DNA from 4 places in the Streptomyces sp. NPDC087215 genome. Region 1 is predicted to be linked to each of the others. Evidence: riboswitches for the same ligand, from Rfam matches in the RefSeq annotation. Region 1 holds a riboswitch; each other region holds the start of a gene.

What was found. A riboswitch is a leader RNA that binds a small molecule or an ion and turns the genes downstream of it on or off. The one in region 1 is predicted to bind cyclic di-AMP.
Positions count from the first base shown of each region.
Region 2: another riboswitch for cyclic di-AMP. It lies ahead of ACIO92_RS31265 (transglycosylase family protein); the one in region 1 lies ahead of ACIO92_RS20160 (M23 family metallopeptidase).
Region 3: another riboswitch for cyclic di-AMP. It lies ahead of ACIO92_RS02675 (peptidoglycan DD-metalloendopeptidase family protein); the one in region 1 lies ahead of ACIO92_RS20160 (M23 family metallopeptidase).
Region 4: another riboswitch for cyclic di-AMP. It lies ahead of ACIO92_RS25150 (C40 family peptidase); the one in region 1 lies ahead of ACIO92_RS20160 (M23 family metallopeptidase).

Region 1 is NZ_JBIUZD010000007.1:143,539-150,952, forward strand. It holds gene ACIO92_RS20150 (pitrilysin family protein) at 1-927, shown strand, start outside; gene ACIO92_RS20155 (pitrilysin family protein) at 954-2,321, shown strand; cyclic di-AMP (ydaO/yuaA leader) riboswitch at 2,529-2,692, shown strand; gene ACIO92_RS20160 (M23 family metallopeptidase) at 2,705-3,475, shown strand; gene ACIO92_RS20165 (GntR family transcriptional regulator) at 3,691-4,374, shown strand; gene ACIO92_RS20170 (HPr family phosphocarrier protein) at 4,885-5,166, opposite strand; gene ACIO92_RS20175 (GNAT family N-acetyltransferase) at 5,363-7,414, shown strand, end outside.
Region 2 is NZ_JBIUZD010000019.1:96,729-104,142, reverse strand. It holds gene ACIO92_RS31275 (cytochrome P450) at 1-796, shown strand, start outside; gene ACIO92_RS31270 (transglycosylase family protein) at 904-1,959, shown strand; cyclic di-AMP (ydaO/yuaA leader) riboswitch at 2,218-2,389, shown strand; gene ACIO92_RS31265 (transglycosylase family protein) at 2,393-3,118, shown strand; gene eno (phosphopyruvate hydratase) at 3,758-5,044, shown strand; gene ACIO92_RS31255 (septum formation initiator family protein) at 5,135-5,605, shown strand; gene ACIO92_RS31250 (DUF501 domain-containing protein) at 5,640-6,248, shown strand; gene ACIO92_RS31245 (Ppx/GppA phosphatase family protein) at 6,245-7,159, shown strand.
Region 3 is NZ_JBIUZD010000001.1:639,256-646,669, reverse strand. It holds gene ACIO92_RS02705 (1-hydroxy-2-methyl-2-butenyl 4-diphosphate reductase) at 1-115, shown strand, start outside; gene hpnH (adenosyl-hopene transferase HpnH) at 123-1,145, shown strand; gene ACIO92_RS02695 (aspartate aminotransferase family protein) at 1,153-2,538, shown strand; gene ACIO92_RS02690 (XRE family transcriptional regulator) at 2,663-3,292, shown strand; gene ACIO92_RS02685 (DUF6126 family protein) at 3,325-3,480, shown strand; gene ACIO92_RS02680 (tyrosine-protein phosphatase) at 3,595-4,416, opposite strand; cyclic di-AMP (ydaO/yuaA leader) riboswitch at 4,811-4,966, shown strand; gene ACIO92_RS02675 (peptidoglycan DD-metalloendopeptidase family protein) at 4,971-5,948, shown strand; gene ACIO92_RS02670 (SGNH/GDSL hydrolase family protein) at 6,102-6,896, shown strand; gene ACIO92_RS02665 (STM4011 family radical SAM protein) at 6,883-7,414, opposite strand, start outside.
Region 4 is NZ_JBIUZD010000011.1:62,678-70,091, forward strand. It holds gene ACIO92_RS25130 (adenosylmethionine--8-amino-7-oxononanoate transaminase) at 1-626, opposite strand, end outside; gene bioB (biotin synthase BioB) at 694-1,926, opposite strand; gene ACIO92_RS25140 (8-amino-7-oxononanoate synthase) at 2,070-3,248, shown strand; gene ACIO92_RS25145 (ATP-binding protein) at 3,417-3,854, shown strand; gene ACIO92_RS25150 (C40 family peptidase) at 4,108-4,584, opposite strand; cyclic di-AMP (ydaO/yuaA leader) riboswitch at 4,588-4,795, opposite strand; gene ACIO92_RS25155 (urease subunit gamma) at 5,325-5,627, shown strand; gene ACIO92_RS25160 (urease subunit beta) at 5,640-5,972, shown strand; gene ACIO92_RS25165 (urease subunit alpha) at 5,965-7,414, shown strand, end outside.

The DNA of each region.
Region 1 (7,414 bases):
GTCAAGAACGAGCGCCGCCAGCGCTACGACAACGTGCCGTACGGCACGGCCTTCGAGAAGCTGGTCGCCCTCGCGTACCCGGAGGGCCACCCCTACCACCACACGCCGATCGGTTCCATGGAGGACCTCGACGCGGCCACCCTGGAGGACGCGCGGAACTTCTTCCGCACGTACTACGCCCCGAACAACGCGGTGCTGTCCGTGGTCGGAGACATCGACCCGGAGCAGACCCTCGCCTGGATCGAGAAGTACTTCGGCTCGATCCCGTCCCACGACGGCAAGCGGCCGCCGCGCGACGGTTCGCTGCCCGAGGTCATCGGCGGGCAGCTGCGCGAGGTCGTCGAGGAGGAGGTCCCGGCGCGCGCGCTGATGGCCGCCTACCGGCTGCCGCACGACGGCACGCGCGCGTGCGACGCGGCCGACCTGGCGCTGACCGTGCTCGGCGGCGGCGAGTCCTCGCGGCTGCACAACCGGCTGGTCCGCCGCGACCGCACGGCCGTCGCCGCGGGCTTCGGTCTGCTGCGGCTCGCCGGTGCTCCCTCCCTCGGCTGGCTGGACGTCAAGACCTCCGGGGGCGTCGAGGTCCCCCGGATCGAGGCGGCCGTCGACGAGGAGCTGGCCCGGTTCGCCGCCGAGGGTCCGACGCCCGAGGAGATGGAGCGCGCCCAGGCCCAGTTGGAGCGCGAGTGGCTGGACCGGCTCGGCACCGTCGCGGGCCGTGCCGACGAACTGTGCCGCTTCGCGGTGCTCTTCGGCGACCCGCAGCTCGCCCTGACGGCGGTGGACCGCGTCCTCGACGTCACGGCCGAGGAGGTCCGGGCCGCCGCCGCGGCCGCCCTGCGCCCCGACAACCGCGCGGTGCTCGTCTACGAGCCCCTGGCGACCGAACAGAGCGACAGCGACGAGGAAGAGGGGGCGGACCAGTGACCGACGCTGCCGCGTCTTTGACGAGCATGGACTTCCACCCCCGGCCCGCCCCCGGCGTGGCCCGGCCCTGGGCCTTCCCGGCCCCGGACCGCAGCACCCTGGACAACGGTCTGACGCTGCTCACCAGTCACCGTCCCGGCCAGCAGGTGGTGGCTGTGGAGGTCTTCCTGCCCGCCCCGCTGGACGCCGAGCCGGCCGGTCTCGACGGCGTCGCGACCATCATGGCCCGCGCGCTCTCCGAGGGCACGGACCAGCACGGCGCCGAGGAGTTCGCGGCCGAGCTGGAGCGCTGCGGCGCCACGCTCGACGCGCACGCGGACCACCCGGGCGTACGGGTCTCCCTGGAGGTTCCCGTCTCCCGGCTGTCCAAGGCGCTCGGGCTGCTCGCCGAGGCGCTGATCGCCCCGGCGTTCCTGGACACCGAGGTCGAGCGGCTGGTGCGCAACCGGCTGGACGAGATCCCGCACGAGTCGGCCAACCCGGGCCGCCGCGCCGCGAAGCAGCTCTCCAAGGAGCTGTTCCCGGCCGAGTCCCGGCTGTCCCGGCCGCGCCAGGGCACCGAGGAGACCGTCGAGGGGATCGACGCCGCCGCGGTCCGCGCCTTCTACGAGGCGCACGTCCGGCCCGCCACCGCCACCGCCGTGGTCGTCGGCGACCTGACGGGCATCGACCTGGACAAGGTCCTCGCCGAGACGCTGGGCGCCTGGACCGGCGAGCGGGCGGAGCCGCTGCCGATGCCGCCGATCACCGCCGACGACACCGGACGGGTCGTCGTCGTCGACCGTCCCGGCGCCGTCCAGACCCAGTTGCTGATCGGCCGGATCGGCCCCGACCGGCACGCGCGTGTCTGGCCCGCGCAGGTCCTGGGCGCGTACTGCCTCGGTGGCACGCTCACCTCGCGGCTCGACCGGGTCCTGCGCGAGGAGAAGGGCTACACGTACGGCGTGCGGGCCTTCGGGCAGGTGCTCCGTTCCGACGCGGGGGGCAACGGCGCCTCGATGCTCGGCATCAGCGGTTCCGTGGACACCCCCAACACCGGTCCGGCCCTCGAAGACCTGTGGAAGGTGCTGCGGACGCTGGCCGCCGAGGGGCTCACCGACGCGGAGCGCGAGACGGCCGTGCAGAACCTGGTGGGGGTGGCGCCGCTCCGGTACGAGACGGCCGCCTCGGTCGCCGGGACGCTCGCCGACCAGGTCGAGCAGCACCTCCCGGACGACTACCAGGCCCAGTTGTACGCGCGGCTCGCCGAGACCGGCACCGTCGAGGCGACGGCCGCCGTGGTCAGCGCCTTCCCGGTGGACCGGCTCGTCACCGTGCTGGTGGGTGACGCGGCGGTGATCGCGGAGCCCGTACGGGCGCTCGGCATCGGTGAAGTGACGGTCGTGACGGGCTGATTCAGGCCCGCTCCACCCCCGATCCGGCAGGGAGAACCCCGACGGCACCGCCCGTCGGGGTTCTCTTTTTGTCCGTATTGACGGAAAGAATGACTGTATGCCCTGTGGTAAGTCTTACAAAAATCGCGTCCAGTTGGTGATCGACAGGCGATCCGCATAGCGTCGGTGCGGCTGTTCGTCAGTTGCACCCGCCGCACCCGCGGCATCGGACAGTCATCGCCGAGTCCCCGTCAGGCGCGAGCCTGGGGAGCCGGGGACCCATACGTAGTCCCTGGGGTGAATCGGACGCCTTCGCCGTGCGGAGGGGCCCGTAGGAGACCTTCCTGCTCCGAACCCGTCAGCTAACCCGGTAGGCGAGAAGGAAGGAAAGGACCAGCCACTTCATGGCGTTCACCCGTGCCACCGGGAAGCACCGTGCTCCGAGCCGGACGGCGCGCCGCGGCGCGGGCTTCGCCGGAGCGGCGACGCTCGCCACCACCGGCGTCATCGGAACCCTCGCCTCCCCGGCGCTCGCCGCCGACGCGGAGCCCCGTTCCCCCGAGGACACCGGCCTCACCCGGGTGATCACCGAGGAGTCCCTCGTGGACCGCCTCAACGCCCAGGCGGCCGCCCAGGAGCGGCAGGCCTTCGAAGCCGTCGCCAAGGCGAAGGCGCAGGCCGAGGCGAAGCGCAAGGCCGAGGCCCGCGCCAAGGAGATCCGCGAGGCCGAGGAGCGCGCCGCCCGCGACGCCGAGCGACGCCGTCTGGCCTCCTTCCAGCTCCCCGTCGCCGGGACCTACGTGTCGACCGGCTACAAGACCGGCGGCTCCCTGTGGTCCTCCGGCAGCCACTCCGGCATCGACTTCCACGCCGCCTACGGCAGCACGGTCGTCTCCGTCGGCTCCGGCACCGTCGTCGAGGCGGGCTGGGGCGGCGCGTACGGCAACAACATCGTCATCCGGATGCACGACGGCACGTACACCCAGTACGGCCACCTGTCCTCCATCGGCGTCCACATCGGCCAGACCGTCGAGCCGGGCCAGCGGATCGGCGTCTCCGGCTCGTCCGGCAACTCGACCGGCCCCCACCTGCACTTCGAGGCGCGCACCAGCGCCGACTACGGCTCCGACATCAGCCCGGTCTCGTATCTGCGCGCCCGAGGCGTCCAGGTCTGACCCGGGCGTCCGCGCCGCGACCGCCAGGACGCGGCGCGGACCGCACGTCGCAAAAGCCCCGGCTCGTACAGAGCCGGGGCTTTTCCCATGGCCGTTCCGGTCGGCATGTTCCGGTGGGGCATCGGAAATTCCGGCGTACTGCAATAGAGTCGCGGAGAGTGCGCGAGAAAAGCGCCGCTCGAATTGTCTCGAAGCGACCAAGGCGGAGGTCGGACATGCGCATTCCCGCGCACTCGGTGTGCACGGCGATCCGGGACGACATCGTTTCCGGGGTCTTCGGGCGGGGGAGCCGGCTCACCGAGGACCAGCTCGCCCGCCGTTACGGGGTCTCCCGCGTCCCGGTCCGCGAAGCCCTGCGCACCCTGGAGTCGGAGGGCTTCGTCGTCACCCGCAGACACGCGGGCGCGCAGGTCGCCGAGCCCACCGAGCGGGAGGCCGCCGATCTGCTCGACATGCGGGCGCTCCTCGAACCGCTGGGGGCCGCACGGGCCGCCCAGCGGCGCACGGAGGCCCATCTCAAGGTCCTCAGGGGGCTGGTGAGGCTGGGGCGGGAGCGGGCCGCGCACGGCCAGGTCGAGGATCTGCGCGCGCTGGGGGGCTGGTTCCACGAGACGCTCGCACAGGCTTCCGGGAGTCCGCCGCTGACGACGCTGCTGACCCAGCTCCGGCACAAGATCGCCTGGATGTACCTGGTCGACGGGCCGGAGCGGCCGGTGGAGGCCTGGGACGCGTACGGCGCGATCGTGGACGCGGTGGCGCGCGGAGACGCCGAGCGGGCGCGGACGCTGACGGCCCTGCACGCGGAGCGCTCGCGTCCGCTGCACCGGCTCAAGCGGCCGGACCGGGGGCGCGTGAGGGTTTCGCAACATGCCGTCAACACGGCGAGTGCCCGGAATTAACGCGGGCGCCCTACAAAAGGGAGAGGAATTCCGTCCGGGGAATTTCGTGCCGGGGATTGGCCGGGCGGGTTCGCCCGGAGCGTTCGGTCTGCCGTGTTCCGGGTGCGCTGTCCGGCGTTTCGAGTTTCGCCCGCACTGTTCGACCCGCCGGATCTCGTGGCGCCCGGCGCCGTCTTTTCCGTCCGCCGTCCGCCGGGGACGGCCGACGCTCTCCCGGAGCCTCCGCGGGCCGGGCGGGCGCCCGTGGAGCGTGGGACGAGATCCCGGACGGAGCCGGAGCCGGAGGCGTACGACGCGAGAGTCGGACAGCGTGGGCCGGACAGTGAGAGCCGGACAGTACGAGGGCCGGGCGGCATGTGAGCCCGGCAGTGCGAGAGGCCGGACCGGGCGGGAGGCGCAGGGACGACACGGGGGACAGGGACGACACGGGGGACAGGGACGACGCGAGAGGCCGTGCCCACCGGATCTCCGGCGGGCACGGCCTCTCGTCGTACGGAGTGCCGCCCCGGGTCAGACGGTCTCGGGGAGCTCGTCCAGACCCTCGGCGACCAGCTTCGCCAGGCGCTCGAGCGCGGCCTCGGCGCCCTCGGCCTCGGACGCCAGGACGACCTCCTCGCCGCCCTGCGCGCCCAGACCGAGCACCGCGAGCATGGAGGCGGCGTTCACGGGGCTGCCGTCGGACTTGGCGATCGTCACCGGAACGCCGGAAGCCGTGGCGGCACGGACGAAGATGGACGCGGGGCGGGCGTGCAGGCCCTCGGCCCAGCCGACGTTGACGCGGCGCTCAGCCATGGTGTTGCCCTTCAAGTCTCAAGCGGTTGTCTAGACCAGTCTCTCACGGGTTGTTCCGCGCGCGCACCGACCTTGGGCCCGGATCGGACCGGTCTTTCGGCCCTTCGCGGGGTGCCCGGCACGTTCCCCACCTTGCACGGCCGTCCCCCGCCGCGCGACCGGTGCCACCGGCGTGTCGCGGCCGTAGGCTGACCTCATGCACAGCGCGTCGGAGCAGTCGGAAGCGGCGGACCAGCCGACACCACCGGCGCGTCCGGGGCCCCCGGACCACAGCTACCCCGACCACTGGGAAGCGGACGTGGTGCTCCGCGACGGCGGCACCGCGCGCATCCGGCCCATCACCGCCGAGGACGCCGACCGGCTGGTCAGCTTCTACGAGCAGGTCTCGGACGAGTCCAAGTACTACCGCTTCTTCGCCCCCTACCCGAGGCTCTCCGCCAAGGACGTCCACCGTTTCACGCATCACGACTTCGTGGACCGGGTGGGCCTCGCGGCGACCGTGGGCGGCGAGTTCATCGCCACCGTGCGCTACGACCGCATCGACGACCGGGGACTGCCCGCCTCAGGCTCCGCCGACGAGGCGGAGGTAGCCTTCCTCGTCCAGGACGCCCACCAGGGACGCGGGGTCGCCTCCGCCCTGCTCGAACACATCGCGGCCGTCGCCCGCGAACGCGGCATCAGGCGCTTCGCCGCCGAGGTGCTCCCCGCCAACACCAAGATGATCAAGGTGTTCACGGACGCGGGCTACACCCAGAAGCGCAGCTTCGAGGACGGCTCCGTACGGCTCCACCTCGACCTCGAACCGACCGACCGCTCCCTCGCCGTCCAGCGCGCCCGCGAGCAGCGGGCCGAGGCCCGCTCCGTACAGCGCCTCCTCACCCCCCGCTCCGTCGCCGTCGTCGGCACCGGCCGGGCACCCGGCGGCGTCGGCCGGACGGTGCTCCGCAACCTCCTGGGCACCGGATTCACCGGACGGGTGTACGCGGTCAACGCCGCGCTCACCGGGACGGCCGACGGGCCCGCCTCGCTCGACGGCGTCCCCGCCCACCCCTCCGTCGGCGCCATCGGCGAACCCGTCGACCTCGCGATCGTCGCCGTGCCCGCCGAACGGGTGCCGGAGGTCGTCGCGGACTGCGGCGAACACGGCGTTCGCGGTCTCGTCGTCCTCTCCGCCGGTTACGCCGAGAGCGGGCCGGACGGACGGGAGCGGCAGCGCGCCCTGGTCCGGCAGGCCCGCTCGTACGGGATGCGGATCATCGGCCCCAACGCCTTCGGGATCATCAACACCGCCGCCGACGTCCGCCTCGACGCCTCCCTCGCCCCGCAGATGCCCGCCGCCGGACGCATCGGGCTCTTCACCCAGTCCGGCGCCATCGGCATCGCGCTCCTCGCCGGGCTCCACCGGCGCGGCGCGGGCCTCTCCTCCTTCATCTCGGCCGGCAACCGCGCCGACGTCTCCGGCAACGACTTCCTCCAGTACGGGTACGACGATCCCGGCACCGATGTCGTCCTCCTCTATCTGGAGTCCATCGGCAACCCCCGGAAGTTCACCCGGCTCGCCCGCCGCACCGCCGCCGTCAAGCCGGTCGTCGTCGTCAAGGGCGCCCGGCACAGCGGCAGCGCCCCGCCCGGCCACCGGGTCCCCGTCACCCGCATACCCCACGCCACGGTCTCCGCGCTGCTCCGCCAGGCGGGTGTCATCCGGGTCGACACCGTCACCGAACTGGTGGACGCCGGACTGCTGCTCGCCGCCCAGCCGCTGCCCGCCGGGCCCCGGGTCACGATCCTCGGCAACTCCGAGTCGCTCGGCCTCCTCACGTACGACGCGTGCCTCACGGAGGGGCTGCGGCCCCTGCGGCCGCTCGACCTGACCACGGGGGCGGTGCCCGCCGACTTCCGCGACGCGCTCGCGGCGGCGCTCGCCGACGAGGCCTCGGACGCGGTCGTCGTCACCGCGATCCCCCGGGTGGGGGAGGACGGGGCCCCCGAGTTCGGCGACGGCGAGGTCCTCGCCGCCGCCCTGCGCGAGGCCGTCGCCTCCGCGCCCCTCCCCGCCAAGCCGGTCGTCGTCGTGCACGTCGAGATGGGCGGTCTCGCGGAGGCCCTGGCGGTCGCGACCAGCACCCGCCCGACGGCTCCGGGCCGCCCCACCGGGACCGCGCCGGACCCCCGCCCGGCCGGAACGCCCCCCGGCCGGGCAGCCGCACCGGACCGGGACCAGGGCGGTGACCGGAACCAAGGCGGTGAC
Region 2 (7,414 bases), on a different contig from region 1:
GGTGCCCGAGGAGGACCAGGACGACTTCCGGGACTGGGCCGGGATGATGATCCGGCACGGCGGCGGGCCGCGCGGCGGGGTCGCGCGGTCGGTGAAGAAGATGCGCGGCTATCTCGCGGAGCTGATCCACCGCAAGCGCGAGGAGCCCGGGGACGACCTCATCTCGGGTCTCATCCGGGCCTCCGACCACGGCGAGCACCTCACCGAGAACGAGGCCGCCGCGATGGCCTTCATCCTGCTCTTCGCCGGCTTCGAGACCACCGTCAATCTGGTGGGCAACGGACTGTACGCGCTGCTCCGGCATCCGGAGCAGCGCGCCCGGCTCCAGGACTCGATCGCCGCCGGGGAGACCGGACTCCTGGAGACCGGGATCGAGGAACTGCTGCGGTACGACGGGCCGGTGGAGATGGCCACCTGGCGGTACGCGACCCGCCCGCTGACGATCGGCGGGCAGGAGATCCCGGCGGGCGACCCGGTGCTCGTGGTCCTCGCCGCCGCCGACCGGGACCCCGAGCGCTTCGACGGGCCGGACGTCCTCGACCTCGCCCGGCGCGACAACCAGCACCTCGGATACGGGCACGGCATCCACTACTGCCTGGGCGCGCCGCTCGCCCGGCTCGAAGGGCAGACGGCCCTGGCGACCCTGCTGACCCGCCTCCCGGACCTGCGGCTCGCCGCCGATCCGGCCGAACTGCGGTGGCGCGGCGGGCTCATCATGCGGGGGCTGCGCACCCTTCCGGTGGAGTTCTCCCCGGCCGTCCCCCTCCATGGATCTGACGAGGTGTCAGAAATGTGATCTTCGCGTGATCGCGGGTGCATCGACTTGTGATGAGCGTTCGAATACGGCTACGTTCCCCGACAACTCAGTTCGACCACCCCAGTTGTCACGCGAAAGGCGCTCCTATGCGTTCCGGGAACGGACGACACCGCCGCCCCCGTCAGGCCCCCGCCATCGTCGTCGCCGCGGGGGTGACCGGGTCCGCCATGGCGCTGCCCCTGCTCGCCACCGGCTCGGCGTCCGCCGCCGACGCCGCCACCTGGGACCGGGTCGCCGAGTGCGAGTCCGGCGGCCAGTGGAGCGCCAACCTCGGCAACGGCCTCTACGGCGGCCTCCAGTTCACCCAGGACAGCTGGGAGCGGCACGGCGGTCTCGCCTACGCGCCCAGCCCCGACCTGGCCAGCCGCGCCCAGCAGATAGCGGTGGCCGAGAAGGCCCTCGCCAAGGGTTCCACCGCGTGGGCCACCTGCGCGCCGATCGCGGGACTCGTCAACGACGGCGCCCGGCCGAAGGTGGACCCGGGCCCGGCGGACCTCCCCAAGCCCTCCGGCGGCCCCGTCGCCGAGTCGAACCGTACGACGGGTCCGCCCTCCTCCGGTGCGGCGGAGGCGGCCCGGGGCGCGGCCGGACGGACCGCCGAGGCGCGCACCGCCACCTCGGCGCCCACGAGTCCCGCCACGCCCTCGACGGGCGCGCCGGTGACGGGCGCGCCGGTCGGCCCGACGGCCCCCGTCTCCCCGGGCGCCCCCGATCCCGCCACCACCACGCCCGGCGGGTCCGTCGCACCGGGCACGTCCGGTGAGCCGACGACCGGTGCCCCGTCGACGGGGTCCGGCAAGCACCGGGGCGACGCGGCTCCGGAGGGGACCGGGAAGCCGGGCGACTCCGCCGAAACGGGTCGCCACGCGGCGCCCGGTGACGGCCTCTCCGAGGAGACCGCGGCGAAGCCCTTGGCCGACGCCGCCAAGAATTCGGGCGGAACGGACAGTCAGGGCACTTCGGGCGCGTACACGGTGAAGGCGGGCGACAGCCTGTCCGACATCGCGCAGCAGAACGAGCTGCCCGGAGGCTGGACCGCGCTCTATGACGCCAACCGGAAGACGGTCGGCACCGACCCGGACCTCATCCTCCCTGGTCAGAGCCTTGACCTGACGGAGAGTCCGGTCGCACAGGCGGAGTGATTCGGGGTCATATGTCCGGTTCTGGGCAAGTGAGACATGGGTCTCTTCGCCCCAACTGGCGTGTCACACCCGCAAACTTTGCTCCTGTCGCCTCCCACCTGCGCAAACACCCCCCGCCGGAAGGCAAGGAGGGTCGGAATGTCCGTCATTCGCCTCTTTGAACTTCCGGTGGGTCTGTGTCTACGGTCGTCACCGCTCGCCACCGCGGGCCCCGTCGACCGAAACGCCGAATCCTGCCGTCGGCCGTCGGGAACAGTCGTCGCGCAAGCGCCGAAGGCAGGAGCGGGGGACCCAAGGTAAGTGCCGGACCCGGCCGTTGAGAGACGGCCGACGACCGGCTTGGGGTGAAGCCGCGTGCTGGGACACGCGGCCGGGCAACTCATTGGCCCGAACCCGACAGCTCACCTCGCAGGCGTCGGTGAGGAGAATCTCCATGCTGTTTTCCGGTAAGGGCAAACACCGCCGTCCCTCCAAGGCCACCCAGGTCGTCACGCTCGTCGGCGTCACCGGTGTCGCCGTCGCCGCCCCGCTGATGACCGCGGGCACCGCCTCGGCCGCCACGGTCGCCGAGTGGGACCGCGTCGCCCAGTGCGAGTCCGGCGGCAACTGGTCCATCAACACGGGCAACGGCTACTACGGCGGCCTCCAGTTCGCGGCCTCCACCTGGGCCGCGTACGGCGGCACCGCCTACGCCTCGACCGCCAACCAGGCGTCGAAGTCCCAGCAGATCGCCATCGCCGAGAAGGTCCTCGCGGGCCAGGGCAAGGGCGCGTGGCCGAGCTGCGGCGTGGGCCTCTCCCGTGCCTCCTACGACGGCGGCGCCGCCGAGAGCGCCCCCAAGACCGTCACCCAGCAGCCGAAGCAGCAGCCGACGCAGCAGCGGTCGGCCGAGCAGCCGACGACCCGCAGCGAGCAGCGCCAGGCCCCGAAGAAGGCCGCGCAGCAGCAGGCCGCGCCGAAGGCGACCGTCACCACCCCGACCGGCAAGAAGGTCGAGAAGGGCGACGGCGAGTACAAGGTCGTGACCGGCGACACCCTCAGCAGCATCGCCCAGGCGCACGGCGTCAAGGGCGGCTGGGCCAAGCTCTTCGAGCTGAACAAGGACGTCGTCGACCACGCCGACCTGATCTACCCGGGCCAGCAGCTCCACCTCAAGTGAGCCCGGCGGTCCGTACGGGTCCCGCGACCCGTACGGCACCGACGACCCTCCCGCGGTGACCACCCCGGCCCGGCGCGCCTCCCCCCGTGCGCGCCGGTCCGGGGTTTCCGCCGTCCGAGGTCTCCCGCTCCTCTCCTCCTGCGGAGTTCCACGCGCGGGCCGCGCGGAGATCGCGGGCGCGGGTCACGGACGGAGACACGGGCGCGGCCACGGACGGAGACACGGGCGCGGGCGGACTCGCCGCCACGGGCGGGACTCCCCTTCCCTCTCCCGGCCCCCGTCACGAGTGGTCGCCCCACCGGGGGCGGGGTCCCCGCCGCGTACGCGCTCCCTCCCCGCTCCGGGAGGGGTCCCGCCACGTACGGACTCCCCTTCCCTCCCGGATTCCCCGCCCACGGGCGGAGCCCCCTCCTCGCGCCCCGAGAAGGGTCTCCCCGGCGGTTTCGGGAGGACTTCTTGGTTACTGTCCAGTAGATCCGGGGTCTTTCGCCCCTGAATGCATGTCCTTGGGCCCTTTTTCGTCCCAGGGGGCGGGCGCCCGGCTGGCCGGAGCCGCCGAGCCGGTTAGGCTCTTGACGCAAGGCCAAGCCGACCCTGCGCCGACCTTGCGTCACATCCAGCGTCACATCCCATAAGGAGATGCTCGTGCCGTCCATCGACGTCGTCGTAGCCCGGGAAATCCTGGACTCCCGAGGCAACCCCACCGTCGAGGTCGAGGTCGGCCTCGACGACGGCAGCACCGGCCGTGCTGCTGTTCCGTCCGGAGCCTCCACCGGTGCGTTCGAGGCCCTCGAGCTTCGCGACGGTGACCCCAACCGCTACCAGGGCAAGGGCGTCGAGAAGGCCGTCCTCGCCGTGATCGAGCAGATCGGCCCGGAGCTCGTCGGCTACGACGCCACCGAGCAGCGCCTGATCGACCAGGCCATGTTCGACCTGGACGCCACCCCGGACAAGTCGTCGCTCGGCGCCAACGCCATCCTCGGCGTCTCCCTCGCCGTCGCGCACGCCGCCTCCGAGGCCAGCGACCTCCCGCTCTTCCGCTACCTCGGCGGCCCGAACGCGCACCTGCTGCCCGTTCCGATGATGAACATCCTCAACGGTGGGTCGCACGCCGACTCCAACGTCGACATCCAGGAGTTCATGATCGCCCCGATCGGCGCGGAGTCCTTCTCCGAGGCCCTCCGCTGGGGCACCGAGGTCTACCACACGCTCAAGGGCGTCCTGAAGCGCAAGGGCCTCTCCACCGGCCTCGGCGACGAGGGCGGCTTCGCGCCGAACCTCGACTCCAACCGTGCCGCGCTGGACCTGATCCTCGAAGCGATCAAGGAAGCCGGTTACGCCCCCGGCAAGGACATCGCGCTCGCCCTCGACGTCGCCGCCTCCGAGTTCTACAACGACGGCAAGTACGAGTTCGAGGGCAAGTCCCTCTCCGCCGCCGAGCTGACCGAGTACTACGAGGAGCTGGTCGCGGCCTACCCGCTGGTCTCCATCGAGGACCCGCTCTTCGAGGACGACTGGGCCGGCTGGAAGGTGCTCACCGACAAGCTGGGCACCAAGGTCCAGATCGTCGGCGACGACCTCTTCGTCACCAACCCCGAGCGCCTGGCCCGTGGCATCGAGGAGGGCTCCGCGAACGCCCTGCTCGTCAAGGTCAACCAGATCGGCTCGCTCACCGAGACCCTCGACGCCGTCGAGCTGGCCCAGCGCAGCGGCTTCAAGTGCATGATGTCGCACCGCTCCGGCGAGACCGAGGACGTCACCATCGCCGACCTCGCCGTCGCCACCAACTGCGGCCAGATCAAGACCGGCGCCCCGGCCCGCTCCGAGCGCGTCGCCAAGTACAACCAGCTGCTGCGCATCGAGGAGATCCTCGACGACGCCGCCGTCTACGCCGGCCGCAGCGCCTTCCCGCGCTTCAAGGGCTGACGGAGTCGCACCCGGTAGTTCCGTCCGTCCCCGCACCCGGTCCCGTACCGTGTGCGGGGACGTACGCGTGAACAGGGGAGGCGACACGACATGGCCGCGAAGAACCGGGACCGGTTCTCCACCGCGACCCGGATCAGGCTGCTCGGCGAGCAGACCGCCGCCCGTGTCTACCGCTCCCAGACCCGCCGCCAGGCCCGCCGCTCCCGGCTCACCGGCCGCGCGGCCTTCCTCGCCCTCGTCGTCTGCTCCCTCGTGGTGGCGCTCGCCTACCCGATGCGGAGCTACGTGTCCCAGCAGGGCGAGATCGCCGAGCAGCAGCGCAAGGCCGCCGAGGCGGCCCGGCGCGTCGAGGAACTCAGGGACGAGAAGGCCCGCCTCCAGGACCCGGCCTACGTCCGCCGCCTCGCCCGCGAGCACCTGCACTACCTGATGCCCGGCGAGACCGGCTTCACCGTGGACGACCCCGACGCGGAGCGACGGCCCCGCGCCGAGCAGGGCGCGGCCGACCGCCCCTGGTACGACAACCTCTGGGACGGCGTCGACCACGCCGACCGCCCCTGACCCCCTCCGCACGCGACACACGAGCAAGGCAGACATGGAAACGCCCCCTCCGCAGACCGCACGCACCGAGCCCACCGACGAGGACATCGCGGCCTTCGAGCTCCAGCTCGGCCGACCGCCCCGCGGGCTGCGCGCCATCGCCCACCGCTGCCCCTGCGGCCGGCCGGACGTCGTCGAGACCGCGCCCCGGCTCCCCGACGGCACCCCCTTCCCCACCACGTACTACCTGACCTGCCCCCGGGCGGCCTCGGCCATCGGCACCCTGGAGGCCAACGGGGTCATGAAGGAGATGCAGGCCCGGCTCGCCACCGACCCGGAGCTCGCCGCCTCCTACCGCGCCGCGCACGAGGACTACCTCGCCCGCCGCGACGCCATCGAGGTCCTGGAGGGCTTCCCCAGCGCGGGCGGGATGCCCGACCGGGTCAAGTGCCTGCACGTCCTCGTCGGCCACTCGCTCGTCGCGGGCCCCGGCGTGAACCCCTTCGGCGACGAGGCCCTCGCCATGCTCCCCGAGTGGTGGGCCAAGGGTCCCTGCGTCACCCCGTGCGCCCCGAAGGAGGAGGACGGCCGGACCGTCGGGTCCTCCGACGGCGGCCGCTTCGCCTCCGGGCCCGAGGCCACCGAGGACGAGGAGACCAAGTGACCCGGGTCGCCGGAATCGACTGCGGTACGAACTCCATCCGGCTGCTCGTCGCCGACGTGGACCCCACGACGGGCGAGCTGATCGAGCTGGACCGGCGGATGACGATCGTCCGGCTCGGCCAGGACGTCGACCGCACGGGACGGCTCGCCCCCGAGGCGCTGGAGCGGACCTTCGCCGCCTGCCGGGAGTACGCGGCCGTCATCCGCGAGCTCGGCGCCGAGCGGCTCCGGTTCGTCGCCACCTCCGCCTCCCGCGACGCCGAGAACCGCGCGGACTTCGTGGCCGGGGTCGTGGAGATCCTGGGCGTCGAGCCCGAGGTCATCACCGGCGAGCAGGAGGCCGCGTTCTCCTTCGCCGGGGCCACCGGCGAGCTGCCCGCCGACCGGACCTACCTGGTGGTGGACATCGGCGGCGGCTCCACCGAGTTCGTCACCGGCGACCGGCACGTCGAGGCCGCCCGTTCCGTGGACATCGGCTGCGTCCGGCTCACCGAGCGGCACGTCCGGCACGACCCGCCGACCGCCGAGGAGGCCGAGGCGATCCGCGCCGACGTCCGCGCGGCCCTCGACCTGGCTGCCGAGGCCGTCCCGATCGGCGACGCCGGGACCCTCGTCGGTCTCGCGGGCTCCGTCACCACGGTCGCCGCCATCGCCCTCGGGCTCCCCGAGTACGACTCCGCGAAGGTCCACCACTCCCGGATCTCCGCCGCCCAGGTGGCCGAGGTGACCGAGCGGCTGCTCGCCTCCACCCACGCCGAACGGGCCGCGATCCCGGTGATCCACCCGGGCCGGGTGGACGTGATCGTCGCCGGTGCGCTGGTGCTGAGGGAGATCGTGGAGCGGGTCGGGGCGCACGAGGTCGTCGTCAGCGAGCACGACATCCTCGATGGGATCGCCCTATCCGTGGCATAGCGGGCATCTATCGTCCCGTCCGGCGACACGGCGTCGGGAAAGTTCGTGAACTTCTTCACAAGGAAAAGGGCCCTGATGGCACCTGAGGGGGGCCTTCAGGCCCTCCGGGGGGTGCCACAGGGCCCTTTCGCAGGCGCGGAGGCCGATTCGCTCGACGTTTCCATCGTGTGAACGGGGGCTCCCCGAGGGCCTGCGCGAGGGCCCTCCCGGCCAGTTCACAAGGGGTGAACAACGTTCGCCCGAGCACCCCGGTTC
Region 3 (7,414 bases), on a different contig from region 1:
TGAGCTGGTCCGGATCGGCACGGTACGCGGGGGAATATCGGCCTTCCGTGTCCTTCGCGCAGTCCTTCCCGCGTTTCTCGAATGGCACCGTTCTTTGCTGCTCCCCAGGAGGTGAACGAGTTATGGCCATGCCGCTCCGTCAGTCCGTCCGGGTCGGGACCTACCTCTTCGAACAGAAGCTCCGCAAGCGGGACAAGTTCCCCCTCATCGTCGAGCTCGAGCCGTTGTTCGCCTGCAACCTCAAGTGCGAGGGCTGCGGAAAGATCCAGCATCCGGCGGGCATCCTCAAGCAGCGGATGCCGGTCGCCCAGGCGGTCGGCGCGGTCCTGGAGTCCGGCGCCCCGATGGTCTCCATCGCGGGCGGCGAACCCCTGATGCATCCTCAGATCCACGAGATCGTGCGCCAGTTGGTGGCCAAGAAGAAGTACGTGTTCCTCTGCACCAACGCGATGCTGATGCGCAAGAAGCTGGAGGACTTCACACCGTCGCCGTACTTCGCCTTCGCCGTGCACATCGACGGGCTGCGCGAGCGGCACGACGAGTCCGTCGCCAAGGAGGGCGTGTTCGACGAGGCGGTGGCGGCCATCAAGGAGGCCAAGCGGCGCGGCTTCCGGGTCACCACCAATTCCACCTTCTTCAACACCGACACCCCGCAGACGATCATCGAGGTGCTCAATTTCCTCAACGACGACCTCCAGGTCGACGAAATGATGATCTCGCCCGCCTACGCCTACGAGAAGGCGCCCGACCAGGAACACTTCCTCGGCGTCGAGCAGACCCGGGAACTCTTCAGGAAGGCCTTCGCCGGAGGGAACAGGCGCCGCTGGCGGCTCAACCACTCGCCGCTCTTCCTGGACTTCCTGGAAGGAAAGGCGGACTTCCCGTGCACCGCCTGGGCCATTCCCAACTATTCGCTCTTCGGCTGGCAGCGCCCCTGCTATCTGATGAGCGACGGCTACGTCCCCACGTACCGCGAACTCGTCGAGGACACCGACTGGGACAAGTACGGCCGAGGCAAGGACCCGCGCTGCGCCAACTGCATGGCCCACTGCGGGTACGAGCCCACCGCCGTCCTCGCCACCATGGGCTCCCTCAAGGAGTCCCTGCGCGCGGTCCGGGAGACCGTCTCGGGAAACAACAGGTGAGCGACGCGTGAAGGGTGAGTTCGACCTGCGGGCGCTGCTCGCCGAGCGCGGCGGCGAGGGCTACGAACTGCACGCCCGCCACCTCAACCACCAGCTGCCGAGAATGCTCCGCACCATCGGCTTCGACAAGGTCTACGAGAGGGCCGAGGGCGCCCACTTCTGGGACGCCGACGGCGTCGACCACCTCGACATGCTCGCGGGCTTCGGCGTGATGGGTCTCGGACGGCACCACCCGGTCGTCCGCAAGGCCCTCCACGACGTCCTCGACGCCCAGCTCGCCGACCTCACCCGGTTCGACTGCCAGCCGCTGCCGGGGCTGCTCGCCGAGCGCCTGCTGGCGCACAGCCCCCATCTCGACCGGGTCTTCTTCGGCAACAGCGGCACCGAGGCGGTCGAGACCGCCCTCAAGTTCGCCCGGTACGCCACCGGGCGTCCCAGGGTCCTGCACTGCTCCCACGCCTTCCACGGGCTCACCGTCGGCTCCCTCTCCGTCAACGGAGAGAGGGGCTTCCGGGACGGCTTCGCCCCGCTGCTGCCCGACACCGCGATCGAGCTGGGCGACCTCGACGCGCTGGAGCGGGAGCTGCGCGAGGGCGACGTGGCCGCCTTCGTCGTCGAGCCCGTCCAGGGCAAGGGCGTCCAGGAGTCCCCGCCCGGCTTCCTGCGGGCGGCCCAGGAGCTGCTGCACCGGCACGGGGCCCTGCTCGTCGCCGACGAGGTGCAGACCGGTCTCGGCCGGACCGGCGACTTCTACGCCTATCAGCACGAGGAGGGCGTCGAGCCGGACCTGGTCTGTGTCGCCAAGGCGCTCTCCGGCGGCTATGTGCCGGTCGGCGCCACCCTCGGCAAGGACTGGATCTTCAAGAAGGTCTACTCGTCGATGGACCGGGTCCTGGTCCACTCGGCGAGCTTCGGTTCGAACGCGCAGGCCATGACCGCCGGGCTCGCCGTCCTCTCGGTCATGGAGAACGAGGGCACGGTCGCCCACGCGCGCCGGATCGGCGACCTGCTCTCCGGACGGCTCAAGGAGCTGGTGCCCCGGTACGAGCTGCTGCACGAGATCCGCGGGCGCGGTCTGATGATCGGGATCGAGTTCGGCCGTCCGTCCTCACTGGGGCTGCGCGGGCGCTGGACGATGCTCCAGGCGGCCCGCAAGGGTCTCTTCGCCCAGATGGTCGTCGTCCCGCTGCTCCAGCGCCACCACATCCTCACCCAGGTCTCCGGGGACCGTCTGGAGGTGATCAAACTGATTCCGCCGCTGGTCATCGACGAGGCGGACGTGGACCGGTTCGTCACCGCCTTCACGGCGGTCATGGACGACGCCCACGGCGGCGGCGGGCTGATGTGGGACTTCGGGAGGACACTGGTCAAGCAGGCGGTCGCCCAGCGCTGACCTGCCGAGTCCGCCAGCCCGGCACCGGGGCCGTACCGCTCCGCGCCGGGCTCGTACCGCTCCGGACTTTTGCCTCTGAGGCAAGAAACTTGCCTCAGAGGCACGATCCTGGCGGAATGGACACATGGACCACGTCCCCGGGGACAGCACCCCGGCCCCCGCCGTTCCCGACGTCCTGCCGGACGTCGCCCCGCAGCTGCGGGGCCTGCGCCGACGCCGGGGACTGACCCTGGAGACCGCCGCCCAGCGCGCCGGTCTCTCGCCCGCCCATCTCTCGCGGCTGGAGACGGGCAACCGGCAGCCCTCGCTGCCCATGCTCCTCGCCCTCTCCCGCATCTACGGTACGACGGTCTCCGAGCTGCTGGGGGAGACACCCCCCGAACGGGACCCCGTGGTCCGCGCCGGACGTTCCGAGCCCGTCGAGGCGGACGGCTGGATCTACCGGCAGGCGGGCAGCGCCGGGCGCGCCCTCCAGTGCCTGCGGGTCCACGTGCCGTACGCCACCCGGGCGGACATCGTGCGGGTCCACCCCGGTGAGGAGTGGATCCACGTCCTGGAGGGCCGGGTGCGGCTCGCGCTCGGCGAAGCCGTCCACGTCCTCGATCCCGGGGACAGCGCGCACTTCGACTCGCTCACCCCGCACCGCATCGGCGCCGCGACCTCCAGCGGGGCCGAGCTGCTCTTCGTCCACACCCTGATGCAGAGCCCCGTCGCCGAGCTGTGCCTCGGCGACGGAACTCCGCACCGTCGCTGACCCCGCCTGACCCTTCCTCCGAAAGGTTCGACATGTCCGAGAAGCACGCACCGGTCACCGGCGAGGAGCGCGGTGAGGGCAAGTTCCCCAAGGGCCTGGTGCTCCGCCTCTTCGCGTACCTGGTGGCGGGCCACCTCTTCGCCGGCTTCCTGTATCTGCTCTTCATGCTGGGCGGGCAGAACCAGTAGCGCGGACGGCGAGGGGCGGTGGGCCCGACGCGCGGGCGGGCGGTGAGACCGGACCCCGTACGGGTTCGCCGGGGCCGCGCTCCGCAGAGATCGGCGCGGCCCGGACGGTCCGGCTCAGACCTCGGTGAGCAGACGCTCCCGCAGCCGCCCGAGGGTCTCCGGGGTCAGCTTGAGGCCCTCGGCGAGGTAGGTGTCCACCGAGCCCCAGGTCTCCTCGATCGTCTCGAAGGCGCCCCGCAGATACTCCACCCGCGCGTCGAACAGCGGGCTCAGCAGCTCCATCACCTCGGGCGACATGGCGTCGGACGCGGTGGAGCTGCGGCTCACCTTGTAGCGGCGGTGCGGGTCGTTCGACTTCACGTAGTCGGCCTCGATCGCCGAGCGCTCGACCCCGAGGGCGAGCAGGGTGATCGCGATCGAGAGCCCGGCGCGGTCCTTGCCCGCCGCGCAGTGCATCAGGGCGGGGACGCTGTTCTCCGCGAGCGCGTGCAGGATGCGGCTGTGGTCGGCGGTGCGCTCGACCACCATCTTCCGATAGGAATCGGCCATCCGGTCGGCGGCCTTGTCCCCACCGAGGATCTCCCGCAGCTGGGCTATGTCCCCGTCCCGCACCAGCCGCCAGAACTCCTTGCCCTCGGCCGGGTCGTTCAGGGGTATGTTCACGTTGCGCACGCCCGGAAGCTCGACGTCCGCCCCCTCGATGCGCACGTCGGCCTGGTTGCGGAAGTCGAAGACGGTGTGCAGGTCCAGCGAGGCGAGGAAGGCGGCGTCCTCCTCGGTCGCGTGGGCGAGGTGGCCGCTGCGGAACAGACGGCCGGGGCGCACCGCGCGCCCGTCCGTCGTCGGCAGGCCGCCCACGTCCCGGAAGTTGCGGACCTCGGCCAGCTCGGGCTCGTTCGCTTCGGCGGGCGGGACCTGCGGCAGCTGCTGCGTCACGGATGCTCCTGGAGAATTCGGCGTTCGGGGGTACGGCACGGGGCCGATTCCAAGAGCCAATCATCCAGGCAGGACGAACGGGGCGCACCCCCCTGGCTAGGAATGGGCGATCTGTCCGTATTCACACCTTCCGGATAACACGCCCTGATTGCAGATGAGATGGGAATCGGAGCGTGAGCAGCGTCATAGAAGTGACGGATCGTGCCCGGGGCCGCGACGCAATCGCCTTACGGAAAAAGGGAGTCGAAGAAGTGTCATCCACGCAGGGTGACCGGAATTCCGGGCCCGGGAGCGAGCGGACGCCGAACTGATAAAGCATCGGCTTGTTCGCGCCGAAACGCTCGTCTAGCGTCACCGTCAATCCGGTCGGACCGCCGAATCCTGCCACCGTCCGGAATTCCACTCATCCCATGCGTGGCAGGAGCGGGGGACCCAGGAAGTACGCCGGTCCCGCGACGCAGGACGGCTCGGGGTGAAGTCGCGCGAGAGCGCGGCCGGACATCTCCCGTCCGAACCCGACAGCTCACCTCGCAGGCGCCGGAGAGGAATTCGCCATGCCCGCGAAGGGTAAGCACCGCCGTCCCAGGAACAACTCCCTCACCCGGGGCATCGCCGCCGCCGGTACGGGAGGCGCCGTCGTCGCCCTCCCGCTCCTCGGCGCCACCGGTGCCCACGCCGCCGAGCAGACGGCCCCGGCCGCCCCCGCGCGGACCGTCACCGTCGCCGCCCAGGCCAAGGCGCCCGCCGCGGCGCCGGTCGCGGCCCCGGCCGCGCCGAGGACGTACGCCGTCGTCCCTGGCGACCACCTCTCGAAGATCGCCGCCGAGCACCACCTCACCGGTGGCTGGCAGCGGCTCTACGCGGACAACCGCCAGGTCGTCGGCGAGAACCCCTCGTTCATCCTGCCCGGCATGAAGCTCACCCTCGGCGCCAGGAGCACCGCTCCCGCCGCCGCCCCGAAGAGCCCCGCCACGGCCGCCCCGAAGACCGAGCGCAAGGCCCCCGCCGCCCAGGACTCCGGCGACTCCACGCACACCACCCGGAGCTCCGAGCGCCCGGCCGCCCAGGCCACCACCCCGGACTCCGGCTCGTCCACGACGCAGTCCTCCGGCTCCTCGGCCTCCTCCTCCGGCTGGGTCAAGCCCGTCAGCGGCGGCTTCTCCACCCCGTACCGCGCCTCCGGCTCCATGTGGTCCTCCGGTTACCACACCGGTGTCGACTTCATCGCCTCCTCCGGCACCACCGTCCGCGCCGTCGGCGCGGGCACGGTCGTCTCGGCGGGCTGGAGCGGCTCCTACGGCAACGAGGTCGTCATCCAGCACGCCGACGGCAACTACTCGCAGTACGCCCACCTCTCCTCGCTCGCCGTCTCGGCGGGCCAGGCGGTCTCCGGCGGACAGCAGATCGGCCTCTCCGGCTCCACCGGCAATTCCACCGGACCCCACCTCCACTTCGAGATCCGGACCTCGCCGGGCTACGGCTCCGACGTCGATCCGCTGGCCTACCTCCGCCAGCACGGCGTCTCCGTCTGACGCACCCGCCCCACCGAAGGCCCGGCACCCGTGCGTGCCGGGCCTCCGGCGTATTCCGGCTTGGCAATTTCTTTATCGGTGTCATATGTCACCCGGCGTCAACCCCTCCTTACGGTCGCGTAGGTCACATCCGAAAGGGAAGGATGTCCACCCGTGGCAGACGATTCGAGATCAACAGACAAGAACGCATTCGGGTCGTACGCGGCGATCGGTGACAGCTTCACCGAGGGCGTCGGAGACCCCGGACCCGACGGGACGTACCTCGGCTGGGCGGACCGCTTCGCGGTACTGCTCGCCGACCAGCTGCCGGAGCACGAGGCCTTCCGCTACGCCAACCTGGCCGTACGCGGGCGCCTCCTCGACCAGATCGTGGCGGAACAGGTTCCCCGGGCGAGGGAACTCGCCCCCGACCTGGTGACCTTCTGCGCCGGTGGCAACGACATCATCCGCCCCGGCACGGACCCCGACGACGTCGCCGAGCGCTTCGAGCGCGCCGTCGCCGACCTGACCTCCGCCGTCGGCACCGTCATGGTGACCACCGGCTTCGACACCCGTGACGTCCCCGTGCTCAAGCACCTGCGCGGCAAGATCGCCACGTACACCGCCCATGTCCGGTCCATCGCCGACCGCTACGACTGCCCGGTCCTCGACCTGTGGTCGCTGCGGTCCGTGCAGGACCGGCGCGCCTGGGACGACGACCGGTTGCACCTCTCGGCCGAGGGCCACACCCGGGTCGCGCTGCGCGCCGCCCAGGTCCTCGGTCTTCCGGTGCCCGCCGACCCGGACCAGTCCTGGCCGCCGGTCCCGCCGCGCGGCACGCTCGAAGTGCGGCGCGACGACATCCACTGGGCGAGGGAGTACCTCGTACCGTGGATCGGGCGCAGGCTGCGCGGCGAGAGCTCCGGCGACCACGTCGAGGCCAAGCGTCCGGACCTCATGCCCCTCTGAGCGGCACCGAGGCGGGGACGCGCTCCAGGACCCCACCGGCGAACACGTCGTACAGCGGCAGCGTCTCCAGATGGACGTAGCCGATGTGGCAGTCGCAGACGGCGAGGGGGCAGGCGCGGGGCCGCAGGGCCGCACGGTACGAACCGTCGTACAGGTTCCCCAGCTCGGCGCGGACGAAGTGACAGCGCCGGACCGTGCCCTCGCCGTCCACCGAGATCACCGACTCCCCGGTGCGGCAGGGCAGTCCTGCCGACCGGTGAGGATGCCTGCTGTACGGGAAGAGGGGGTCGAGCTCCGTCCACCGCGCGGCCTCCGCGTCGGTGTACGCGTGCCCCTCGGCCGCGTTCACCCACAGGTACACGTGCGGCGGCAGCGCCTCCCGCAGCCGCCGCGCGTGCTCCAGGTGCTCGGGCAGCCCGACCACCCCGACGCTGAACCTGACCCCGAGGTCCACCAGCTCCCCGCACTTGCCGAGGAACCGCTCGTACGGGGTCTGCCCCGGGTGGTACGTGCACCAC
Region 4 (7,414 bases), on a different contig from region 1:
TAGTCGGGGTGGTGGAAGCGCATCCCGCCCGCGCCCTGCACCACCGGCTCCACGATCACGGCGGCGAGTTCCCCCGCGTGCCGGGCTATGCCCTCCCGCAGCCGCTGGGCGTACTCCTCCTCGTACGCGGCGGGCGGGGCGTCCAGGAACACCTGCGGCTGGAGCACGCCGGTCCACAGCTCGTGCATCCCGCCCTCCGGGTCGCACACCGACATGGGCTGCCAGGTGTCGCCGTGGTAGCCGCCGCGCCAGGTGAGCAGCCGGTGCTTCTCGGGCCGTCCGAGCGAACGCCAGTACTGCAGGCACATCTTGACGGCGACCTCGACCGAGACGGAGCCCGAGTCGCTGAGGAAGACGTGCCGCAGCGGCTCGGGGGTGATCTCGACGAGCCGGGCGGCGAGCCGGACGGCGGGCTCGTGGGTGAGTCCGCCGAACATGACGTGGCTCATCCGGCCGAGCTGGGCGTGGGCCGCCGCGTTGAGCACCGGGTGGTTGTAGCCGTGGACGGCCGACCACCAGGAGGCCATGCCGTCGATCAGCTCGTCGTGCCCCTCGGCGGGTTCGGCGAGCCGCAGGCGCACCCCGGACGCGGACGCCACGACCAGCGGGTCCGTACGGCCCGGCATGGGACCGTAGGGGTGCCAGACGTGGGCCCGGTCCAGGGCGACGAGTTCGTCGTTGCGCACGGTGGTCCTAGGCGTTGGGGGCGAGGTCGGTGCCCGCGCCCCGGCGGCGCACGGCGACCAGGTCGGTCCTGGCCTCGTTCGGCGAAGGCGCCTCCGGCGCGGTGTGTCCGCCGCAGGGGCCGCAGCCGCCGCCCGCCCGCGCGTGCCCGCCGCAGCCGTCCGCCGCCGCGCCGTCCGCCGGGCCGCAGCCGGACGCGGTGGTCCCGCAGCCGCCCCCGGCCGCCGCGAGCGCGTCCGCGCGGTGCTCCGGCAGCGTGGTCGTGCCCGCGCCCTCCACCTCGAAGCCCGCGTCCGCGATCATGTCCAGGTCGGTCTGCCCGGCCTGGCCCTCGCTGGTCAGGTAGTCGCCGAGGAAGATCGAGTTCGCGATGTGCAGGGCCAGCGGCTGCATCGAACGCAGGTGCACCTCACGGCCGCCCGCGATCCGCACCTCGACGTCGGGGCAGACGAACCGGACCATCGCCAGGATGCGCAGACAGCGCTGCGGGGTGAGGTTCCACTCCTTGGCGAGGGGGGTGCCCTCGAAGGGGATGAGGAAGTTGACCGGTACGGAGTCCGAGTCCAGCTCGCGGAGCGCGTACACGACGTCGACCAGGTCCTCGTCGCTCTCGCCCATGCCCGCGATCAGCCCCGAGCAGGCGGAGAGCCCGGCGGAGTGCGCCTTGCGGACGGTGTCCACCCGGTCCGCGTAGGTGTGGGTGGAGGTGATCTTCCCGTACGTCCCCTCGGAGGTGTTGAGGTTGTGGTTGTACGCGTCGGCGCCCGCCTCCCGCAGCCGCTCCGCCTGCCCGTCCGAGAGCAGTCCGAGGCAGGCGCACACCTCGACGCCCTCGTTGCCCTCCTTGATGGCCTCGATGGTCCTGCCGACCCGCTCGACGTCCCGGTCGGTCGGACCACGGCCGCTCGCCACCAGACACACCCGCTTGGCGCCGCCCGCGACACCCGCGGCCGCGGCCCGGGACGCCTCGTCCGGCTTCAGCCAGGTGTACTTGAGGATCCCGGCCTCGGAGCCGAGCCGCTGCGAGCAGTACGAGCAGTCCTCGGGGCACAGTCCGGACTTCAGGTTCACCAGGTAGTTGAGCTTCACCCGGCGCCCGAACCACTGGCGGCGCACCTTGCCCGCGGCGGCCACCACATCGAGCAGTTCGTCGTCCGAGGTCGCCAGGACGGCGAGCGCTTCCCCACGGGTCGGCAGCTCGCGCCGCAGCCCCTTCTCCACCAGCGTGTTCAGCAGGTCCATAACCGTTGATCCTGTCCTACCGCCCGCCTCCGGGCCAAGGAGGAACCGAACAAACGGCCCCGAAGGAGGTGTGTGGATGACCACATCCCCACCCCGGCTTCCGTTGGCTAGGGTCTGTGCGCTGCCTACAAAAGGAACGCCGTATGTCACAGGCCGACGGGACCCGGGCCGCGGGCCCGCGCCGCACCGCGTTCGACTGGACCGACGCCGAGGCGCGCCGCCGTGCCGACGCCGGTCTCGTCCGGGTGCTGCGGCCCCGCGCCGCCGACTCCGACCTCCTGGACCTGGCGGGCAACGACTACCTGGGCCTGACCCGACGGCCCGAGGTGACCGGAGCGGCGGCCGAGGCGGCGAGCCGCTGGGGCGCGGGCTCCACCGGTTCCCGGCTCGTCACCGGGACCACCCGGCTGCACGCCCGGCTGGAACGCGAACTCGCCGATTTCTGCGGCTTCGAGGCCGCCCTCGTCTTCTCCTCCGGCTACACCGCGAACCTGGCCGCGCTCACCGCGCTGGGCGGCCGGGACGCCCTGATCGTCTCCGACGCCTCCAACCACGCCTCGATCGTGGACGGCTGCCGTCTGGCGCGCGCCGAGACCGCCGTCGTCCCGCACGCCGACCCGGAGGCCGTGCGCAAGACCCTCGACGCGCATCCGGGGCGGCGGGCCCTGGTCGTCAGCGACTCCGTGTTCTCCGTCGACGGCGACCGGGCCCCGCTGTCCGCGCTCGCCGCCGCCTGCCGCGCGCACGGCGCCGGTCTGGTCGTGGACGACGCCCACGGCCTCGGCGTCCTCGGCGACGGCGGTCGGGGGGCCCTGCACGGGGCCGGGCTCGCGGGCGACGAGGACGTGGTGGCCACCGTCACCCTGTCGAAGTCCCTCGGCAGTCAGGGCGGCGCGGTCCTCGGCCCGGCCCGGGTGGTCGAGCACCTGGTCAACGCGGCCCGCACCTTCATCTTCGACACCGGTCTCGCCCCGGCCGCCGCCGGGGGCGCGCTGGCGGCCCTGCGTCTGCTGGCGGCCGAGCCGGGTCTCGCGGAGCGGACCCGTACGGTTGCCACCACCCTGCACCGGCTCCTCACCGGGGCGGGTCTGACGGCCGCCCGGCCCGACGCGGCCGTGGTCTCGGTGCGCGCCCCCTCCCCGGAGGCGGCGCTGCGCTGGGCGGCGGACTGCCGGGAGCGGGGGCTCGCGGTCGGCTGTTTCCGGCCGCCCTCCGTGCCCGACGGGGTCTCGCGGCTACGGCTCACGGCCCGCGCGGATCTGACGGACGAGCGGATCGCGTACGCGGTGGAAACGATCCTGCGGACGGCTCCGGCCGGCTGACCCGGCGGACGGCGGCCCGGTGCGTCCCGGGGCCTTCGCGTTCACCGCTTCGGGCGACAGATGGGGACATATCTTGGGAGAACGCCTCCCGGCGCGGCCCGATCGGTGGCAGTCTGACGCGCAGTGCGATCCGGGGCAGCGGCCCCGGCGGAAAGGGACGGCGTCGCCATGGCAGACCAGCAGGAAGCATCCGTCACTCTGCCGAGCGAACCCGCCTCGGTGTCCACGGCCCGGCGGTTCGTGGCGGAGGTTCTCGGCTGCTGGGGCCTGGACGACGCCACGGAGACCGCGGACGCGATCCGGATCGTCGTCTCCGAGCTGGCCACCAACGCCGTGCTGCACACCCTCGGCCAGTCGCCCACCTTCACGGTGGACCTCAGGCTCGACCGGGAGGAGCAGCTGCACATCGGTGTCACCGACAGTCATCCGAGGCTGCCGCGCCGTCTGCCCGCCGCGGTCCAGCAGGACAACGGCAGGGGCATGGTCATCGTCAGGGCCCTCGCGGCGGAGGCCGGCGGGCGTCTCTCCGTGACCCCGATCGAGGAGGGCGGCAAGACGGTCCGGATCTCCCTCCCGTGGACCCCCGCCCCGCTGGCCAGCCGCTGACGGACCCGCGTGGGGCGGGTCCGTCGTCGTGACCCGGGCCGATGCCGTCGTCGCGGGCCCGAGAGGGGCCCCGGAGGCGGCTTCCGCGGGGGACGCGCGGTCGCCGGGACCGTACCGCCAGGGGTCGGCCCGGGTCCGTGCGGGATGCGGCGGCGCCACCGCACCCCGCACGGACCGGCGCCGTCCGTTCCGCCTGATCAGTTCACGGACCGGCCCCGGGTCAGTTCACGGACCGGCCGTCGGTTCCGCCGGGTCAGCGGACGCGGCCGTAGTAGATCTTGGACGACCAGATCTTGTCGAGCTTCACCCAGGACCCCGTCTTGGGCGAGTGCCAGATCTTGCCGCTCCCGGCGTAGATGCCCACGTGGTAGACCCTTCCGCCGGAGTGGAAGAAGACCAGGTCCCCCTTCTGCCGTGAGGCGGCGGAGACGCGTGTGGTTCTGTTGTACTGCTGCTGCGCGGTGCGGGGCAGCGACTTGCCCGCCTTCTGGTACGCGTAGAGCGTCAGACCGGAGCAGTCGAACCTGGAGGGTCCGGCGCTCCCGTACCGGTACGGTGCTCCCTTCTTGGACGCGGCGACGCTCAGTGCCTTGTTCGCGTAGTTCGTCGCTGCCTGGGCCTCCGGCGCCGCACCCGGTGCGAGCAGCGTGCCGCCGACGGCGGCGAGAGTGAGAGCCGAGACGGCTCCGACCCGGGACAGCAGGGACGGGACGTGCATCTGCGCAGTCATGCGCAACCCTTCGTCAGCCGCCTGTGAAGGATGACCTGTCGGGTTCGGGCAGGCGAAGATGCCCGGCCGCGGTTGCGGCTTCACCCCAAGGGGCGGCCCCGCTGTGGGAAACAGCGCGTACGCCCCGTAAAAATCGGGTCCTCCACTCCTGCCGGTCCAATCCTGTCGACCAGACGTCCGGGACAGCGGCAGGACTCGGCGTCCGCCCGGACCGCCCCGCCGCGGCGGCGGGGGCTTGTCGTCGACAGGGATCTTGACTCACACCAGGGGTGAAATCCGAGTGGAAACGGCGATATGTGAGGCTCCTCACGACTGATCCGTTCGGGTGGACAGGAGGGTTTCGTGATCATCGGAGGTACCCCCGGCGAGCCCCGCACCAGCGATGGAACGTTCGATTCCGCCAGATGAGTACATCGATGGCGCAAGTTGACCGGTCTGAATATCGACTCGTCGACTACTCCGAACGAGGGAGGGATTCTGCGACACGTGTCGGCCGTCCGGCCCTCGACACGACACGGCCGGATGTCGATCCGTCAGGGGAGGGTCCGGCTCCGTATGTACCGTCGTCGGTCCGATGATCATGTGATCGCAAAGGCGTAGTTAACCAGCCGGAAAAACTTCCGCCCTAACGTGCAATGTCTGCCGGTGTACCGCGCTCCAGCATTCAACAAGGTGTTGAAGCTCGGTAGGGTCCGCAGCTGTCCGGGTCCCGTCCCGGCGGACGACTGTGAGGTGGAAGTGTGCAATTGAGCCCGCACGAGCAGGAACGCCTGCTCATCCATGTGGCCGCCGACGTGGCCGAGAAGCGCAGGGCACGCGGTGTGCGACTCAACCACCCCGAGGTCGTCGCGCTGATCACCGCTCATGTCCTCGAAGGCGCCAGGGACGGCCGCACGGTCGCCGAACTGATGGCCTCCGGACGCCAGGTGCTCACCCGCGACGAGGTCATGGAGGGCGTCCCCGAGATGATCCACGACGTCCAGGTCGAGGCCACCTTCCCGGACGGCACCAAGCTCGTCACCGTCCACGACCCCATCGTCTGAACGGACGCGCCGATGATCCCCGGAGAGATCCTGTACGCGGACGGCCCCGTCCCCCTCAACGAGGGGCGCCCCGTCACGCGTCTGACCGTGCTCAACGCCGCCGACCGGCCCGTCCAGGTCGGCTCCCACTACCACTTCGCCGAGGTCAACCCCGGACTCGAGTTCGACCGTGCCGCCGCGCGCGGACAGCGGCTGCACATCGCCGCCGGAACCGCCGTCCGCTTCGAACCCGGCATCCCCGTCGAGGTCGAACTCGTTCCCCTCACCGGCCGCCGGATCGTCCCCGGTCTGCGCGGCGAGACCGCGGGTCCCCTGGACGCGAACGAAGAGGACTCCCGTGCCTGATCTGCACCGCGCCGTCTACGCCGACCTGTTCGGCCCCACCACCGGCGACCGCCTCCGGCTCGCCGACACCGACCTCTTCGTGGAGATCGAGGAGGACCGCAGCGGAGGCCCCGGCCGGGCCGGGGACGAAGCCGTCTTCGGCGGCGGCAAGGTCATCCGAGAGTCGATGGGCCAGGCCCGCACCACCCGCGCCGAGGGGGCCCCCGACACCGTCATCACCGGGGCCGTGGTCATCGACCACTGGGGGATCGTCAAGGCCGACATCGGCATCAGGGACGGCCGGATCGTCGCCCTCGGCAAGGCCGGCAACCCCGACACCATGGACGGCGTCCACCCCGGCCTGGTGATCGGCCCCGAGACCGAGGTCATCGTCGGCAACGGCCGCATCGTCACCGCGGGCGCCGTCGACACCCATGTCCACTTCATCTCCCCGACCGTGGTCGAGCAGGCCCTCGCCACCGGCGTCACCACGCTCGTCGGCGGCGGTACCGGCCCCGCCGAGGGCACCAAGGCCACCACCATCACCCCCGGCCCCTGGCACATGGCCCGGATGTTCGAGGCCCTGGACACCTTCCCCGTCAACATCGGTCTGCTCGGCAAGGGCAACACCATGTCCCGGGAGGCCATGCACTCCCAACTGCGCGGCGGAGCGCTCGGGTTCAAGATCCACGAGGACTGGGGCGCCACCCCCGCCGTCATCGACGCCTGCCTCGGCGTCTGCGAGGAGACGGGCGCCCAGCTCGCCATCCACACCGACACCCTGAACGAGGCGGGCTTCGTCGGCGACACCCTCGCCGCCGTCGCCGGGCGCACCATCCACGCCTACCACACCGAGGGCGCGGGCGGCGGCCACGCCCCCGACATCATCACCGTGGTCTCGGAGCCGAACGTCCTGCCGAGCTCCACCAATCCGACCCGGCCGCACACCGTCAACACCATCGAGGAACACCTCGACATGCTGATGGTCTGCCACCACCTCAACCCGGCCGTCCCCGAGGACCTCGCCTTCGCGGAGTCCCGCATCCGGCCCTCCACCATCGCCGCCGAGGACGTCCTGCACGACCTGGGCGCGATCTCGATCATCTCCTCCGACTCCCAGGCCATGGGCCGCATCGGCGAAGTGATCATGCGCACCTGGCAGACCGCCCACGTCATGAAGAAGCGGCGCGGCGCCCTCCCCGGCGACGGCCGCGCCGACAACCACCGGGCCCGCCGCTACGTCGCCAAGTACACGATCAACCCGGCCGTCGCCCAGGGCATGGGCCACGTCATCGGCTCGGTCGAACCCGGCAAGCTCGCCGACCTGGTCCTGTGGGAACCCGCCTTCTTCGGTGTGAAGCCGCTCGTCGTCATCAAGGGCGGACAGATCGCGTACGCGCAGCTCGGCGACGCCAACGCCTCCATCCCCACCCCGCAGCCGGTGCTGCCGCGCCCCATGTTCG